DNA from 3 places in the Bacillus lumedeiriae genome. Region 2 is predicted to be linked to each of the others. Evidence: riboswitches for the same ligand, from Rfam matches in the RefSeq annotation. Region 2 holds a riboswitch; each other region holds the start of a gene.
The links. Region 2 has a riboswitch for thiamine pyrophosphate ahead of thiC (phosphomethylpyrimidine synthase ThiC). Riboswitches for the same ligand answer to the same signal wherever they lie in the genome.
Positions count from the first base shown of each region.

Region 1: another riboswitch for thiamine pyrophosphate. It lies ahead of tenA (thiaminase II); the one in region 2 lies ahead of thiC (phosphomethylpyrimidine synthase ThiC).
Region 3: another riboswitch for thiamine pyrophosphate. It lies ahead of QYG89_RS05685 (thiazole synthase); the one in region 2 lies ahead of thiC (phosphomethylpyrimidine synthase ThiC).

Region 1 covers NZ_JAUIYO010000002.1:35,911-41,859, reverse strand. Annotated here, with positions in the region: gene thiM (hydroxyethylthiazole kinase) at 1-20, opposite strand, end outside; gene QYG89_RS03770 (uroporphyrinogen-III synthase) at 469-1,296, opposite strand; gene QYG89_RS03765 (ABC transporter substrate-binding protein) at 1,392-2,399, opposite strand; gene QYG89_RS03760 (ABC transporter permease) at 2,396-3,130, opposite strand; gene QYG89_RS03755 (ABC transporter ATP-binding protein) at 3,145-3,921, opposite strand; gene tenA (thiaminase II) at 3,914-4,588, opposite strand; TPP riboswitch at 4,815-4,918, opposite strand; gene QYG89_RS03745 (hypothetical protein) at 5,068-5,445, shown strand; gene thiW (energy coupling factor transporter S component ThiW) at 5,439-5,936, opposite strand.
Region 2 covers NZ_JAUIYO010000011.1:4,068-10,016, reverse strand. Annotated here, with positions in the region: gene QYG89_RS12540 (ABC transporter substrate-binding protein) at 1-164, shown strand, start outside; gene QYG89_RS12535 (serine protease) at 555-722, opposite strand; gene thiC (phosphomethylpyrimidine synthase ThiC) at 744-2,531, opposite strand; TPP riboswitch at 2,678-2,792, opposite strand; gene QYG89_RS12525 (SIMPL domain-containing protein) at 3,028-3,705, shown strand; gene QYG89_RS12520 (polysaccharide deacetylase) at 3,845-4,981, opposite strand; gene QYG89_RS12515 (potassium/proton antiporter) at 5,500-5,949, opposite strand, start outside.
Region 3 covers NZ_JAUIYO010000002.1:448,128-454,076, forward strand. Annotated here, with positions in the region: gene parC (DNA topoisomerase IV subunit A) at 1-1,277, shown strand, start outside; gene mscL (large conductance mechanosensitive channel protein MscL) at 1,471-1,887, shown strand; TPP riboswitch at 1,895-1,996, shown strand; gene QYG89_RS05685 (thiazole synthase) at 2,065-2,829, shown strand; gene thiH (2-iminoacetate synthase ThiH) at 2,844-4,022, shown strand; gene QYG89_RS05695 (thiamine phosphate synthase) at 3,964-4,596, shown strand; gene thiS (sulfur carrier protein ThiS) at 4,580-4,783, shown strand; gene QYG89_RS05705 (ThiF family adenylyltransferase) at 4,799-5,812, shown strand.

The sequences.
Region 1 (5,949 bases), on a different contig from region 2:
GTAATTTTACTTTTATCCATATCCTCCATCCTTTCTAAAACAAAAGTCTTTGTTAAACCCACCTGATGATTTCCACTGGGGCACCGGGCGGCCCTGGAGCTTTCCGCGCTGCTGTCGCGTCTGCGGGATCTCCCGTGGACACGCTTTTCCCGCAGGGGTCTTGCGCCTTCCGTTCCAATCAACAATAACCATTAACATGGCCAAACAAAAAAAGCACAGTGCCGGCGCACGTGCTCTAAATTCTTGTCACATTCCCTGCGCTGGCATTATCCAACAGGTTCACACGGTCTGCAGCGGGATAGCTGCACTCTCAGCCGGCGTCCGCCAGCTCCCGGTTCACATTTTAGTTGTATTCAAATTGTACCTTGTATGTTTGAAATTTTCAATCTTTTGACAACCCGGCTGAATTTTAATAGGAAATCCCTCACCAATTGCAGGCAAAAGCGATTTTAGCGTGAAACTATCATTCTATAAACTTGGATATGCTTCCTGCTCTTGATAATATCGTGATAATTTCATAATCATTGCACCCATCCGCTCAAGTTCAGGCACGATCATGCGGGACACTCCTTCTTCCGTCAGCGCTTCCGCTGTCACTTTTCCCACTGCTCCGGCTAACGTATCAGAAGCAAAAGCAGCAAGCAGTTCATCCTTACGTCCTGTCTCTTTTGCATAATGGAATAAAAAACGAACTTGCACAGCTGTCGTAAAGCAGACGGCGTCTACCTCTTTGTCAATGATTTCATTCAGTGCTTTTTTCACCACTTCTTCTTCAGGAGCATGATGACGGTAAGGTAGCAAGCATTGAACAACTGCTCCTTTTCCTTCTAAAAATGCGATTAATGACGGTGCATTTTCTCCATGAAGCTGAACAGCCACGCGTTTGTTGGCAAAGTCTTCTTTTTCCAGTGCTCGGATCAGTCCAGCTGTCGTGCCGTCATCATCCACTGCAAGCGGTACAATTCCCAGTTTCTTTAAAGCGGCAAAAGTTTTGTATCCCCTGGCAGCCGCTTTTGCTCGTTGGATCACTTGTAAGAATTCTCCTTGTACTCCTATTTTTCCAGCTGTTTCGACTAACGCCTCTGTACCGATGCCTGTTGTAAAAATGACCCAGTCGGCCTGGCTGCTGATCAACTCTTTGATTTCCCCGCCGACCTGATCTTCCGCCAAAAATGCTGTTCCCTGTAACGGACGGACAAGCGATGCTCCTCCTTGTTTTTCAATAATTGCGCTCATTTCTTCTGTTTTTCTAGAGCCGGCAATAACAATTCTCTTTCCTTCAAGCCCTTTTCCCATCTCTCTTTCCCCTCTCATATGATCTATGATTCTATCATAACACAAAAACCCCACTAAATCGCTAGGTATACAGAGATTCAGTGGGGGTTATTTCTTTATTGAGCAATGTTGACAAACATATCCTCTAACTTCGGCTCATTTTTGATGAGTCCAGCTTTTTTCATCCAGTCACTCGTTTCTTGCCATGGCTGCTTTGACTGGCTGCCAAATCCTTCTTCTGATTTCATTTTTGGAAGCAGGATACTAAGGCTTTGTTTTTCTACTTCTTCAACAAGCGGAAAGTTTGCTTCATCTTGTTTGCTTAATAAAATCTGCAGCGCTTCATCCGGGTGTTCTTCAGTAAAAGCAAAGCCTTTCTCTGCAGCCCGCCAAAATGCTTTAATCGTATCTTGCTTCTCTTCCCACGTTTGATCACTTGTTACAGCTACAAGTTCATAAAAGCTTGGTACACCGTATTCTGTTGGATCAAAGTTACGCGTTTCAAAGCCTTCATGTTTCAATAGAGGGACTTCATGGTTAATGTAAGCACCCACGACTGCGTCCGCTTTTTTCGTAGTAATAGCTGAATTTAATTCAAATCCTACGTCCAGCATCTTTACTTTTTCCGGATTTCCTTTATCCTTCTCAACCATCGTATCGATAATCGCTTCGTTTAACGGGATACCCGTAAAGCCGACTGTTTTTCCTTCCAAATCTTTTGGTGTCTTAATCGGGCTGTCTTCTAGAAACATTACGTGGTTTAACGGCGAACGGACGATAGCGCCAACGGACTTCACATTTACCCCCTGGTCCGTCCTTGCCATGATGACATCAGGCTGATAAGAAATGCCAAGCGTTACTTTCCCAGCAGCGGCTAAAGTAATCGGGTCTGTCGGATTTGCTGGAAATTGAATATCGACATTGATTCCTTCTTCTTCAAAATAACCTTTTTCTTCTGCTGCATATAAAAAGCTGTGAACGGCATTTGGGTACCAATCAAGCATAATCGTGACATTTTCTTTATCTTTCGCCCCCTCTTCTGCTACTGTTTCTTTTTTATCCGTACCACCGGCATTACAGCCTGCAAGCAGTACAGCGAGTATAAGTACTAACCACTTCTTCATCCTGATTTCCTCCATTTTAATGATCTATTTTCTATGATTTTGACGATGATGAACAACACAATGCCAATAGCTGATAACAACACGATAGGCGCGAAAACCGCAGCTCCATCAAACTGTGTCATCATTCGCCGGCTGAAATACCCAAGCCCAGCCTGCGCCCCGAGCCATTCGCCGATTGCAGCACCGATCACACTTAATGTAACAGCTACTTTCACTCCCGAATAGAAGTGCGGCAAAGAGGATGGAACGAGCAATTTGATAAAGACCTCTTTTTTCCCCGCACCCATTGTCATCATTAGTTCTTTCAATTCTTTACTCCCAGATTGCAGTCCATCATATGTATTCACCGTGATAGGAAAAAACGTAATCAACACAGTTACGACTACCTTGCTCCAAATGGAGTAGCCGAACCAAAGAACAAAAATCGGCGCAAGTGCAATGATCGGAATCATCTGTGAGGAGATAATAATCGGGTAAAGCGCTTTTTCCACAGTCGGACTGATGCTCATCCAAACAGCGATCCCCGTTCCTAATAAAATAGAAATAGCCAGGCCTATGATGATAATCGCCAGCGTAGCAGGCAGATGTTCGAACAATAGCGGCTCTTTCAATTCCCATAACTTACTGAGAACGCCTGTCGGCGGCGGAAGAATAAACATCATGTTCATCCCCCGCGCTGCAGCTTCCCAAATGAACAGAAAAGCCGCAATTAATAAGGCTGCCGGCAGCATTCCTTTTACCTTTCTCACACTGTCACCTTCCCTCTCAGCTGCTCAAGCAAATGCTCCCTTAGCTCAATCATGTCCGGTTGATTTAAGTCTTGTAAATCTCTCGGTCTCGAGAGGGGCACGTTGACTTCTTCAAGTGTGTGAACAGGTTTTTCAGAAAAAACGAAAATGCGGTCAGATAGAAAAAGCGCCTCATTGACATCATGTGTAATAAATATGATCGTGTTTTTTCGTTTCTCCCACTGAGCCATCAGCCATTCCTGCATTGACAGCCTCGTAATGGCATCAAGTGCACTGAAAGGCTCATCAAGCAATAGTACATTGGAGCCGCTTAACGACGTACGCAAAAAAGAAACGCGCTGCCTCATGCCTCCTGATAATTCATGAGGAAAGCGATTCTCCATTCCAGCTAATCCGAATTCTTCAAGAAGAGGAACAATCTGTTTCCGGGCTTCTTCTTTATGAATGCCTTTTAATTCAAGGGGCAGGGCTGCATTTTCGAGAACCGTCCGCCATGGCATCAATAAATCCTGCTGAGGCATGTACCCGGCTTTTCCAAGCCTGCTTTCATGTATCTGTCCATTAATAAAAATCTTTCCTTCATCGGGATCTTCAAGTCCGGTAATTAATCTGAAAAGTGTACTTTTTCCTGACCCGCTCGCACCTACAATCGTAATAAATTCCTGATCATAAATATCTACATTTAAAGATTGAAGAATAGGGACAGAGCGCCCCTGCTTTTTTTCTTTATAGGAAAAAGTCACATTCTCAAACTCTAGAACTTTTTTATTCATCTCCAGGCCACATTTGCTCATTGTATGCCATATCCCAGAACATATACTCATAGCGGGTCGTATTTAGAAAGATTTCTTCCAATCGATCAAGCTCTTCTTCACTCTTTCCGGCTGTGTGTTTATCTAATAGTTCGATGCACCATACAGCCAGCTCGCCGAACTCTTTCGATGAGTACATTTTTATCCAGTCACCATACAGCTCATGTTCACTTGCACCTGGAATTTCATTCAGTTCCTTTCCAATCTCCCAGTAACTCCATGCACACGGCAACAGTGCAGAAATCAGCTCAGCAAGGGTCCCATTCTGACTGACATGGAGCATATAATGTGTATACGCAAGTGTAATTGGAGATGGCTTCGCCTGCTCCAGCTCTTCCTCTGAAATACCAAACCTAGCTGCATACTGGCGGTGAAGCGACATTTCGAAATTAAGAGTCTCATTCAATAAGGACGCAAACCTTCCCATCGTCTCCACATCCGTCGCTTTAACAGCTCCAAGCGCAAACACCTTGGAATAATCGATTAAATATAAATAATCCTGAACCATATAAAAACGGAATTTCCGCTGATCAAGCGTTCCATCGCCGATCCCCTTTACAAAAGGATGCTTATGATTTTGCCTCCAGATCGGTTGTAATTTCTCATGTAACCTTTCACTAAACTTCATTGATATACACTCCTTAGAATCTATTAATTGCAATGCCTAACTGCCTAGAAATGCGTATAGACGTTTGTTCATACATTTGCATGCGTTGTGCATCATTCCGGATTTTTTGTTCACACTTTTAAACCTTTATCCATCGTTAGAACAATAAAAAAACTGCTTCTCACAGGGAGAAGCAGTTTTATAAGTTCTTATTTTGCTGCAATGACAAAAAGAATTGCAGCTTAACATACTCACAATGCCTCTTCCCTACGCTGGCATGACCCAGTTCAGGTAATAAGGGTTAAGGTATTTCACCTTTCTCAGCTTATTAAAGCACCCCCAAGGATCAAACTATTTAATTAGACTTTACTTAGTTGTAACATACTTATAGCCTTACATCAATAAAATTCTGAATTTTTAAATAAATTAAAGCGATCATTTTATTTATCATTCACATGTATATTAATAGAAAGTTCATTTGCGGAAGGAGCTATGCTGCTGTGTATTATTTTTATCCGTATGGGCGTCCCTATGCTACTACATTTACAAATTATGATCTTCACCAAGCATTCATAAGACCTTATCCTACAGTCAATACAGTCTTCTTTAAACAGTCTGCCCAATCAATGAAAAGGCTCTTGAATGAAACAACTCTGCTTCTAAACAAGATAACGACTGACAATGATTTTGCCTTTCGCTTAATGGCTGCTGCTCAATCTTCTAACCGACAAGAAGTAGAACGGCTCATCCGATCGTCCGGAATGCTCACAAAAGCGGCTATTTCTTTTAATCCAGATTTTTTTCGGCTTGAACTACAAACAGATTCAGGGAATTTGCAATGTTGTAAGCTGGCCGTTTCGATTCGTTGGAATCAATGATTAGGACGATATTTCCAGACTTTCATTTTGACGATCCGTTTCACTAAAACAAGGCCAATCAATGATCCGGAAAGACTGCTGACAAGAAACGCAGGCAAAAAGAAAAAGGCGCCGACTGTCGTTCCCATCAAAATTTTTGCATAAGGCACAGCGAATAAAGAAGCAATTAGTCCCGTACCAGTTATTTCTCCAATAGAAGCCCCCCAAGCATGTCTCGTTTTTTGATAAATATATCCGGCAAGAAAAGCTCCAATCATTCCGCCTGGAAAAGCTAATAACGAGCCTGTCCCCATAAGGTTTCGAAGCAATCCAGTTACAAATGCGATAATAACCGCAGGCCCTGGGCCGAGCAGCACACCGGCCATCACATTGACCGCATGTTGAACAGGATATGCTTTGGCTATTCCAGCAGGAAACCAAATAAGAGAAGAGCCGAACGTCGCGATGGCCGTAAATAAAGCCATGTATGCCAGTTTTTGCACTTGGTTCATATACATTCCTCCA
Region 2 (5,949 bases):
AACTCGAAAAAGAATGGATTAATGATCCTCTCTTTAAAAACTTGAACGTTGCGAAAGCCGGCAACGTCCACAAAGTGAGCGATACTACTTGGAACACAGCTGGAGGTGTCATCGCGGCGAATCATATGCTTGATGACATTGAAAAAGTAATGCTGAGCAAATAAAAAAATGGGGATGTTCTGAAAGTCAGTGATTCATTGACTAAGAGCATCCCTGTTTTATTTTCTAAAAGTTATAATTCATCCCAAAAAGCATATGAGGAAGTTGCCTCTTAGTAGAAGAAGTCCACTCTTTTCTCTCTATTTAAAAATGAATTTGAAAATCATTATCATTTATCATTGACATTCATTCTCAATTGGATTATGATGGATATATGAACAGCCTACTTGTCCCGTGAGCTGTTCTCTCACTAGAAAAAAATATGCACGTTTGCTGTGCGGCTGCCCACCCGCACAGTCCCCTTTCGAATAAATATTCCCTTACATATACATATAGAAGCGGCTGGGAAAATTCCCAGCCGCCAAATGATAAACAAATTCTCTTTTAGACTGTTGTTAATAATACAACACGTTCACTTTCTTACACTTTATACAAGTTTCATAGTATTGATTCCCTTTGAATTGATGTTCGCAGTTTTCCTGGATCATTTTTAACCGTTTTTGTAAGAAACTAAGATCTGTCTTTAGTTGATTGATTTCCGCTTCGATTTTTTGGGCATTCATTCGAATAACCTCCTTAAAAAATCACTGATAGATCTGACTGCCGGCTTCTTTAAATTCTTTCGCCTTCTCTTCCATCCCCTTTTCGATGGCTTCATCCGTATCTAATTTGTTTTCCTTCGCGTAATTGCGAATGTCCTGTGAAATTCTCATACTGCAAAACTTCGGACCGCACATTGAGCAGAAATGGGCTGTTTTTGCTCCTTCAGCCGGGAGTGTTTCATCATGATATTCCAGCGCACGTTCAGGATCCAATGATAAATTAAACTGGTCTCTCCAGCGGAACTCAAAGCGGGCTTTCGATAACGCATCATCTCTTTTATGCGCGCCTGGATGGCCTTTCGCCAAATCAGCAGCATGGGCCGCAATTTTATATGTGACTACGCCTGTACGCACATCGTCTTTATTCGGAAGACCTAAATGCTCTTTCGGTGTTACGTAACAAAGCATCGCGGTTCCGTACCAGCCGATCATCGCTGCGCCGATCGCCGATGTAATATGATCATACCCAGGTGCAATATCGGTCGTCAGCGGTCCAAGTGTATAGAAGGGCGCTTCCTGACATACTTCTAATTGCTTGTCCATATTCTCTTTAATTAAATGCATCGGCACATGTCCTGGTCCTTCTACCATGACTTGAACATCGTGCTCCCAAGCAACTTTTGTCAGTTCGCCGAGTGTTTCTAATTCAGCAAACTGTGCTTCATCATTTGCATCAGCAATCGATCCCGGACGCAGCCCATCTCCCAATGAGAAGGAAATATCATACGTTTTCATAATTTCACAGATTTCTTCAAAGTGAGTATACAAAAAGTTTTCCTTATGATGATACAAACACCATTGAGCCATAATGGAGCCTCCACGGGAAACGATCCCTGTTACACGTTTAGCTGTTAGAGGAACATAACGCAGAAGAACGCCTGCATGAATAGTGAAATAATCGACTCCCTGCTCTGCTTGTTCAATCAATGTGTCGCGGTACACTTCCCATGTAAGATCTTCCGCTACACCATTTACTTTTTCAAGGGCCTGATAAATAGGAACAGTCCCTACTGGAACAGGCGAATTGCGGATGATCCATTCCCGAGTCGTATGAATGTTCTTACCTGTCGATAAATCCATAATGTTATCAGCACCCCAGCGCGTGGCCCACGTCATTTTTTCCACTTCTTCTTCAATAGAGGAAGATACCGCAGAATTACCGATATTGGCGTTAATTTTCACATGAAAATTGCGTCCGATAATCATCGGTTCGATTTCGGGATGGTTAATGTTAGCTGGGATAATTGCCCGGCCCCTTGCTACTTCGTCCCTTACAAATTCAGGCGACATATTTTCCCTAATTGCAATAAACTCCATCTCAGGTGTGATAATTCCTTTCTTTGCATAATGAAGCTGAGTAACATTTTTTCCTTTTTTCGCGCGCAGCGGCTGGCGCTTTAAGCTAGGGAACACTTGATGATTGGCACGCGGGTCATTTTGATCTTTGTAGCCGTTATCTTCAGGCTTGATCTCCCTGCCTTCATAGGTCTCTGTATCATTGCGTTCATGAATCCATGGACTCCGGATCGCCGGCAGGCCTTTCGTAATATCAATAGAATGATGAGGGTCAGTATATGGCCCGCTCGTATCATACACACGTACCGGCGGATTTTCTTCTTCTCCAAATGAACCGGTCGTTGGGCTTAACTCAATTTCACGCATCGGCACTTTTAAATCTGGACGTGAGCCCTCTACGTAGATTTTTTTGCTGCCGGAAAAACTGGACATAATGGAAATGTTTTTTTCGTTTAATGAAGATGTAGTAGACATTAAGAATCTCTCCCTTTAATAGATTAATCGTTTAAGGACGAGATATAGCACATAACAAATGGAAAAGTTGATAGAAGTACATAAAAAAGCCGGTGTCCAATCGTTCATTGGACCCGGCTCATATGTATGCAGAAGTAGTTATGCTTTCGTGATTGTTCTAACTTCCCCACGCTGGTATGAACCAGATCAGGTCCCAAGAGTCAAGAAACTTCATCGCGTTTCTTTCTCAGCCCAGCTCATTGGACTCCCCTAGTTATGACTATTCGATTTAACTTCATTATACCTTTATATCGACAAAAAGCAAGATATTATTTTCATAATTTTTAGAATATTATATTTTTAGTAATATTCTATCCGGATTTCTCTTTTCGTCTTCTTTCTACACTTGTAAGTACCGGGCATTGGCTCATGTAATCACCGCTGCCATCCTTCTTTTTTCACATCATAAACATATAAATTAAAATCAAGCCATTTTTATGAGGAAGGTGAATGTTTTATGTATTATCCAGCCCGTACAAACCGGTCTTATCGGAATCAGCCCACTTATATAATGACGGTAGATGGTCAAGGACATGTCACAGCAAAGCCAGATGAAGCCATCTTAACAATCGGGATCGTAACGAAAAATCCAGATGCCCAAACGGCTCAACAAGAAAACTCAATGATCTCCAGCCGGGTCATTGCAGCCTTACGACAAATTGGCATTGAGGAAAATGATATAAGGACGGCCGCTTATTCCATTCGTCCAGAATATGATTATATTGAGGGACAATCTGTGTTTAGAGGATATGAAGTGGAGCATTTACTCCAAATAACTGTTAAAGATCTTTCTAAGATTGGAAACGTATATGATGCTGCTGTCAAAAATGGGGCCAACATTGCGAGAAATATCGAATTACGCGTGTCAAACCCAAATATTTATTATCAGGAAGCATTGAAGCTCGCCATTTATAATGCAACAGAAAAAGCGGATACGATAGCCCGGACAATCGGTGTAACAGTGAACAACATTCCTTTAAGAATTGTAGAAGGGGGCCAGCCCGAAAATCCAAGACCGATGGTATTAGCTTTTTCACAATCTTCCTCTTCAGAAGCGGTCCCCCCTATCCAAACGGGAGAGCTTACAATCAATGCAGCTGTGAAAGCTATTTTTGGCTATCATACTAGGGTTTAATTTTTTGTTAAGCTCCCCTGTTGATTTCCGCTCCAATCAACAACAGTCATTAACATAGTCAAGTAGAATAAACAGGAGTGACTCCATGCCAAAGCACCAGCCTCTTTTGAGTCACTCCCTACTTCTTCATTCTCTTAATTTATAGCCTTGCATCTTTCCAAAAGTTTTGAACGACGTGGGCAGATGGATTGTAAGCCCGCATCTCATAGCCTTCTTTTTTCAAATATTGCAAGATGGCAGGCAGCATATCTGCCGTAATTTTTTTCTCGTGCAGCAAAATGACGACGTGCTGATCGCCGCTCTTTTTTTGCCGCTGGATACCAGCTTGAATGTTTTGGAGAATACGTGCTTTCGAGCTGGCATTGTACCGCCAGTCTTCACTATCTACATCCCAATCCCACAGGCGGTAGCCTTTTTTGACCATGGCATCACGAAACGGCTGCTTTAAATACGGTACACTGCCATACGGGGCCCGGACTAAGATTGAGGACTGGCCAGTCACTCGTTTCAATGTCTGATCTGTTTTTTCCATTTCATTGATAAAGTTTTGCGGTGAATTGTACAGAGGATTTACTTTATGCGTTACACTGTGCAAAGCAAGGTAATGCCCTTCTGCCGCAGCCTTCTTCGTTATTTCAGCATGATATCTAATATTCGGCTCTACATAAAAAAAGGTCGCTTTCACTTGATAATCGCCTAGTATCTTTAAGATACTTGCTGACTGGGCACTTGGACCGTCATCAAATGTTACATAGGCGATAGGTGTAGGTGGAGCATTGTTGATTTGATCAAAAAACGATTGATTTGCTGCTAAGAATTCTTCATTGGATAACTTGGAGCCTATTGCTGTATAAATCCTTACAGTGTGATGATGGCTGAGATAGTCAACCTTGAACCCAAATTGTTCCGCAAGCCAGCGGATACCGACATACAGTTTACCGTTTTCCGTATAAATGACCGCAGGAGAAACTGCTTTGCCGTTAAATAAAGCTTCCTTCGTTTTTATGTTAACTACTAACTGCTGGCCGTTTTTTTCAAATATGTATAGTCCATTATTCTTATTAATTGTTTGTTTCATGTATAAATAGTATGATAGCTTTTCTGCCGGAGCAACTGCCTGGCCGTTTACAATAAACGCTTCTTCTTTTGTAAATGGCAGCATTTTGTCATGAAGCCCAATATAAATGTTTTTCTTTCCTGACGCATAGGTCTCTGCTCCCCCTGCGCACAGAAAAAATAACAGTACGCTGCACATGATGGTCAGCTTTTTTCTCATCTCTCCTACTCCCTTTTCTTTATGTGAAATTTTTTCTATTTTCTCTTTCTATTATACTACATATTTTTACCTATTGTTACAGAATTATTAAAAATATTACACATTTAATCTTATGAATGAAGAGAACTTTTTACTACTGTTTTTTAGATGACTTTGTCAAACGTGCCTGTTGATTTCACCCGGGGACACTCGCTTTCCGCGGACAGTCCTGAAGTCTCTTCGCCGCTATCGCTGGAGCCATTAAAAAAGTGGTTAATAGCGAAGAACAGGTGAGATCAATCACTATATTTAATATCTTAACAACATTTAATAATCTATATATCATGTATGGCAGACTCCTTTTCATTAAACCTGGACTTTTTCGGCGGCCTCTCTATCGCTCCTCTAGGGTTTCTCCTAGACATACCTTTCTCATAGGAGTCTCATACCTTCCGCTCCAATCTACCAAGGCGCAAAATTAACACTCGTCATGAACATAGTCTTTTAAATTGAAAATAAAAAAGCCGAGCAAAATCTGCTCAGCCTGTTTGACCTTCCTCTTCTTTTTTCATCATGACTTGTTTCAGTTCATCTTTTTTATCTTTCTTGACCAACACGTAAAGCACATCTTCGGGTAAAAGGTCTGTTTCTCCTTTTGGAGTAATGAGCTGTTCACCACGGATCACAGCTGTAATCAGTGTTTTGGGCGGCAAAGCAATATGCTGAATTTGTTTATTGACGACAGGTGAGTCAGCAAGTATTCTCATTTCCACCATTTCACTGTTCGTTTTTCCGATAGAGATTAGTTCTAAACTATGAGGAGACTGCGCTTTCTTTCCTGCTCCTGCTACGCCGAACAATTCAGCTGCTTTAGAAATCGTTGTCCCTTGTATCACAGTTGATAAGAGAACAACGAAAAAGACAACGTTAAACATAAGCTGACCGTGTTCCAGCCCTTCTACGAGCGGGTACGTCCCAAGAATAATCGG
Region 3 (5,949 bases), on a different contig from region 2:
TGTCAATACTTGATGAAGTCATTGCGGCCATTAGGGCATCGAAAGATAAGAAGGATGCCAAAAATAATTTAATGGCTGCTTTTGATTTTACAGAAGCGCAGGCAGAAGCGATCGTCAGCTTGCAATTGTACCGGCTGACGAACACAGACATTACAGCTTTACAGAAAGAGGCTGGAGAACTGGCAGCTGAAATCGAGCAGCTGACTGCCATTTTAGCGAGTGAAAAGAAACTGACAACTGTCATCAAAAAAGAATTAAAAGAGATGAAGAGAAAATACAATGACGAGCGGCGGACAGTCATTGAAAAAGAAATTGAAGAAATAAAAGTCAGTCTTGAAGTATTAATTCCAAATGAAGACGTGATCGTGACTGTGACAAGAGACGGCTACATTAAACGGACAAGCCTGCGTTCCTATTCCGCATCAGGCGGAAAAGACTTGGCGATGAAGGAAACAGATTATCTCCTCTATAAACAAGAAGTAAATACAACCGATGTTTTACTCATCTTTACGAATAAAGGAAACTATTTGTATTTGCCTGTTCATGAACTGCCTGATATTCGCTGGAAAGATCTTGGCCAGCATGTGGCCAGTCTTGTTTCTATCGAAAAAGAAGAGTTCATTATCGCTGCTTTTGCTATTAAAGATTTTCAGGAACCGTCCTATTTATTATTTGCTACGAAAAATGGCACAATTAAGCGAACAGAATTATCTTCTTACAAAGTGCAGCGCTATTCACGAGCGTTAACAGCTATTAGGCTAAAAGATGATGACGAAGTAGTTGGAGTTCATTTAACGAACGGAAAAAAACAAGTGTTCTTGTCGACATTTTTCGGTTACGGACTCTTATTTTCCGAGGATGAGGCAAGTATCGTAGGACCGCGTGCAGCAGGAGTAAAAGGAATGAACGTAAAAGACGGTGATTATTTGGTCGGTGTAGAAGTGTGGGAATCAAATGAAGAAAAAGATTTGCTGCTCACTACACAGCGCGGAGCCGTAAAGAAAATGAAGTCAACTGAATTTGAGCCGGTATCACGGGCATCAAGGGGTGTCCTTATGCTGCGGGAATTGAAAGGAAATCCTCATCGCGTCGTTCAATTAACGACGATTGAACGAGGGGAATCGGTCGTACTGCAAACAAAGAAGGGAAAGAGGGAACTCTTCGATTTTTCTACGTTAAAACCGAGTGATCGTTATTCGAACGGGTCATTCGTTTTGGATGAGAAGGAGAGCGGAGAAATAACAGCCGTTTGGAAAGTAATTAGATCGGAAGAATAAAAAAGAAATATTGACTGTATAAAAAATAAAAATATGTGGCTGGTTGCCACGTATTTTTATTTTTAATTCATTATGTGCAAAATTCAAAGTAGTATCCTAGAAACTTTAATAAAATATGTAATAAAAGAAGGACAGTTTACTATGCTTTTGTTATAGTTAGAAAGCAAAGATAATGGAAAGGAATGTAATGGCTGTGTTTCAAGAGTTTAAGAAGTTTGCTATGCGGGGCAATGTCATTGATTTAGCCGTTGGGGTTATTATTGGAGCAGCTTTTGGTAAGATTGTTACTTCACTTGTAAACGATATGATTATGCCTTTGATCGGTTTGCTGATCGGGGGAGTTGATTTTTCAAATTTAGCGTTTCATTTTGGAGGAGCTGTCGTTAAATATGGCAACTTCCTGCAAACGATTGTTGATTTTCTTATTATATCTTTTTCTATTTTCTTATTCGTTAAGCTGTTTAACAAACTGTACCATCAGGAAAAAGCGGAAGAAACACCGCCTTCACTATCAAAAGAGGAAGAATTGCTCACAGAAATTAGAGATCTATTAAAATTAGACAAAAAACTTAACAATTTAGAAAATTCAGAGTATAATAGAGATAATTAAATAAAAGAAAGTTAGCTAGGGGTGCCTTTAAGGCTGAGAGGATAAACATTATCCAACTCTTGAACCTGATTTGGTTAGTACCAACGGAGGGAAGCTTGCATTTTATGTTATTTAATATACATAAAAGAGCCTGCCACTGTGGTAGGCTCTTTTTCATTGTAAAAAGGAGGAATTATGATGGATGAATTAATGATTGGTCAAACGAAATTAACGAATCGTCTTTTTACAGGTACAGGGAAATTTGCGGATCATTCCGTGATGAAACAAGCTTTTGCACAGTCAGGATCAGAGGTGGTCACAGTAGCCGTCCGACGGGTAGACTTGGAGGCTGGTCATGAAAACATTTTAGAAGACATTCCGCCGAATATGATTATTATGCCAAATACATCAGGGGCGAGAAATGCCGAAGAAGCAGTGAGAATTGCGAGATTGGCGAGAGCAGCCGGGATGGGCAACTGGATTAAAATCGAAGTAATTTCCGATCAAAAATATTTATTGCCGGATAATGAAGAAACGATTCGGGCTACGGATATACTCGCCAATGAAGGATTTGTTGTCCTTCCTTATATGAACCCGGATTTGATGGCAGCGAAAAAACTGGCGGATGCCGGCGCAGCGGCTATTATGCCGCTTGGTTCACCGATTGGTTCAAACAGGGGTATCCGTATGAAGGAAATGATTCGGATTTTAATAGAGGAAAAGACGCTGCCAATCATTGTTGATGCCGGTATCGGAAGACCATCTGAAGCAGCAGAGGCGATGGAAATGGGAGCAGATGCTGTTCTTGTGAACACAGCGATTGCTACAGCTGATGATCCGATCAGTATGGCAGAAGCATTTAACCTAGCTGTCATCGCCGGAAGAAAAGCTTACTTAGCAGGCCTAGGATCTGTTTCACAAAGGGCTAACGCTTCATCACCGTTAACTGGTTTCTTACGTTAAAAAGGAGGGGTAACATGAGCTTTTACGATGTATACGATCAAATCAAAAATAAACCGTATGAAGAAATGCTAGACCGTGTCACAGTGAAAGACGTAGATAAAGTGTTAAGCAAAACGAATTTGAACGAGAATGATCTACTCGTGCTCCTTTCGCCTGCAGCAGTGGAGCGTTTAGAGGAGATGGCGCAGAAAGCCCATAAGCTGACTGTTCAGCATTTTGGCAAAGTGATCTCTTTGTATGCGCCTCTTTATTTGACTGATTATTGTGTGAATAAATGTGCGTATTGCAGTTTTAGCTTTGACAATGACTTTCCAAGACGGAAATTAACAGCATTAGAAATTGATCAAGAAGCAAAGGCATTAAAAGAGATGGGGATTCAGCACGTCATTTTATTGACTGGGGAATCACGCATTCATTCTTCTGTTTCTTATTTAGCCGAAAGTGCAAAAATTTTAAGAAGTCACGCAGCCTCGATTGCTATTGAAGTACAGCCGCTTGATACGAATGAGTATAGACAGCTTTTCCAAGCAGGCGTGGATGGACTGACTGTATATCAAGAAGTATATAATGAAGACATTTACAAGGAAATTCATCTAAAAGGGCCAAAAAGAAATTATCGTTATCGTCTCGATGCACCAGAGCGGGGCTGCGAGGCCGGTATGAGGTCTATTAATATCGGAGCATTGCTAGGAATGGATAACTGGAGAAAAGAAGTGTTTTTTACCGCAATGCATGCCCAGTATTTACAGAAAAAATATATAGAAACTGACGTTGCTGTTTCTTTTCCCCGCATTCGTCCGAACTTAGGAGGATTTGAGCCGAGAGTTCTTGTAGAAGATAAAGATCTGGTTCAAGCCATGCTTGCTTTTCGGATTTTTATGCCGCGTGCAGGCATTACACTGTCTACCCGCGAAGAGGCGGCACTTAGGGATCATCTGATTAAACTCGGTGTAACAAAAATGTCTGCAGCTTCTTCCACCGTGGTCGGCGGATATGCAAACAAAAAAGAGGATAACAGCCAATTTGAAATCTCTGATACACGTACAGTAGATGAAGTGAAAACAAGGTTGAAACAGCTCGGTTATCAGCCGGTTTCAAAAGATTGGGATATTCTAGCTAGTGAGGAGGAGACAAATGTCTTTTCAACTTCACGCAATTACGACAGGGAAGCAAGAGCTGGAGCAGGCGTCTGACATAGCCTCCATCATTCACCCATTTGTCGACTACATCCATATTAGGGAAAAGCATCGCAGCGCTAAAGAATTGTTTCACTGGGTGCAAACGTTTATAGAGGCTGATGTACCCGCGGAAAAGATCATTGTAAATGACCGGGTAGATGTAGCGCTGGCAGCAGAAGCCGGTGGCGTACAGTTGACTGAAAACAGCCTTCCGTTACAGATAGTAAAGCCGTTTACTGCTTCTATGAAAGCAGGATGTTCCATTCATGAACCGGCTGCTGCTATAAAAGCTGAGAGTAATGGGGCGGACTGGGGCTTGTTCGGTCATATTTATCCGACGGCTTCTAAACCCGGCAGAACACCAGCTGGCTTAGAACAGCTGAAAGCGGCTACACGTGCTGTGAACATGCCGATCATAGCGATTGGAGGAATTATGCCGCATCATATTCAAGAAGTAAAAGAAGCTGGTGCAAGCGGAATCGCTGTGATGTCGGGGATTTTCGGGAGTAAAGATCCGGCAGATACTGCTGCATATTATCGAAATGAAATCAATAAGGAGGAAAAACAGACGTATGAATATCGTTATTAACGGTAAACAGGAAACAGTCGTTTTATCAGAGCCCACACTTACGAATCTGCTCGCAGTTTATTCACTGCAAGGGAAAGCGGTCATTGTCGAAAGCAATGGCCAGATCGTGCCAAAAGAAAAGATGGAATCAACGAAAGTACAAGAAGGAGACCGCATTGAAATCGTTCAGTTTGTCGGCGGCGGGTAAGAAGGAGGATACACGATGGATAACCGTTATTCCAGACAGGAACTATTTCTAAAAGAAAAACAGCCTTATGCCGCCAAACACGTACTCATTGTCGGGGCGGGGGCACTTGGATCATCTTTGGCAGAAATGCTTGTCAGAGCTGGGGTCGGCCAGTTAACGATTATTGATCGTGATTATGTTGATTGGACCAATCTGCAGCGGCAGCAGCTCTACAGAGAACAGGATGTAAAGGATCATCTGCCAAAAGCAGAAGCAGCGAGGAAACGGCTTGAAGAGATTAATTCAGATGTGAAGATCACTGCTATCACGGCAGATGGAGGACCGGAAGAACTTTCTGATGTAATGAATACATGCAGGCCTGACTTGCTGCTCGATGGAACCGACAATTTTGAGACGAGATTTTTAATCAACGATTTATCTCAAAAGTATAACGTGCCGTGGATATACGGAGCTTGTGTCGGCAGTCAAGGGGTCAGCTGTGTTATCATTCCGGGGGAAACGCCATGTTTTACTTGTCTGCTTGATGTCCTGCCAGCCGAGGGAATGACGTGCGATACAGCAGGAATCATTGCACCAGCCGTACAAATGACAACTGCCTTTCAAGGCGCAGAGGCATTAAAAATCCTTGCTGACAGATGGAAAGATGTACGCAGGGAACTAGTTTCATTTGACTTGTGGAAAAATACGCATTCAGCAATTAATACAGCTGTTTTAAAGAAAGAACACTGTCCATCATGTGGGAAGGAAGCAAGTTATCCGTATTTAGCTGAAGATAATCGCACGAAGACAGCCGTTCTTTGCGGCCGAGATACGGTCCAAGTAAGGCCGCCAAAAAACAGAACATTTAATTTAACGCAGCTGGCTTCAACGATGGAGCAGCAAGGCGCAACAGTAAAGACAAATGGCTTTTTGCTCTCGGCTGTCATTTCAGGAAAAAGAATCGTGCTTTTCCAAGACGGCCGAATGCTGGTGCACGGATCCAAAGACCCGGAAAGTGCAAAAAAACTTTACCAGCAGCTTCTAGGGTAAACGCCGTTCATAAAAAATGATTCAAAAAGAAGCTTCCGTTGTGAGAAGCTTCTTTTTTGTGTGTAGTTAAATAGAACGGAAAAGAGAGCACTTTTTCTTGTTCTAATTTTCCGGCGGCAGCGATATAACAAGAAGAG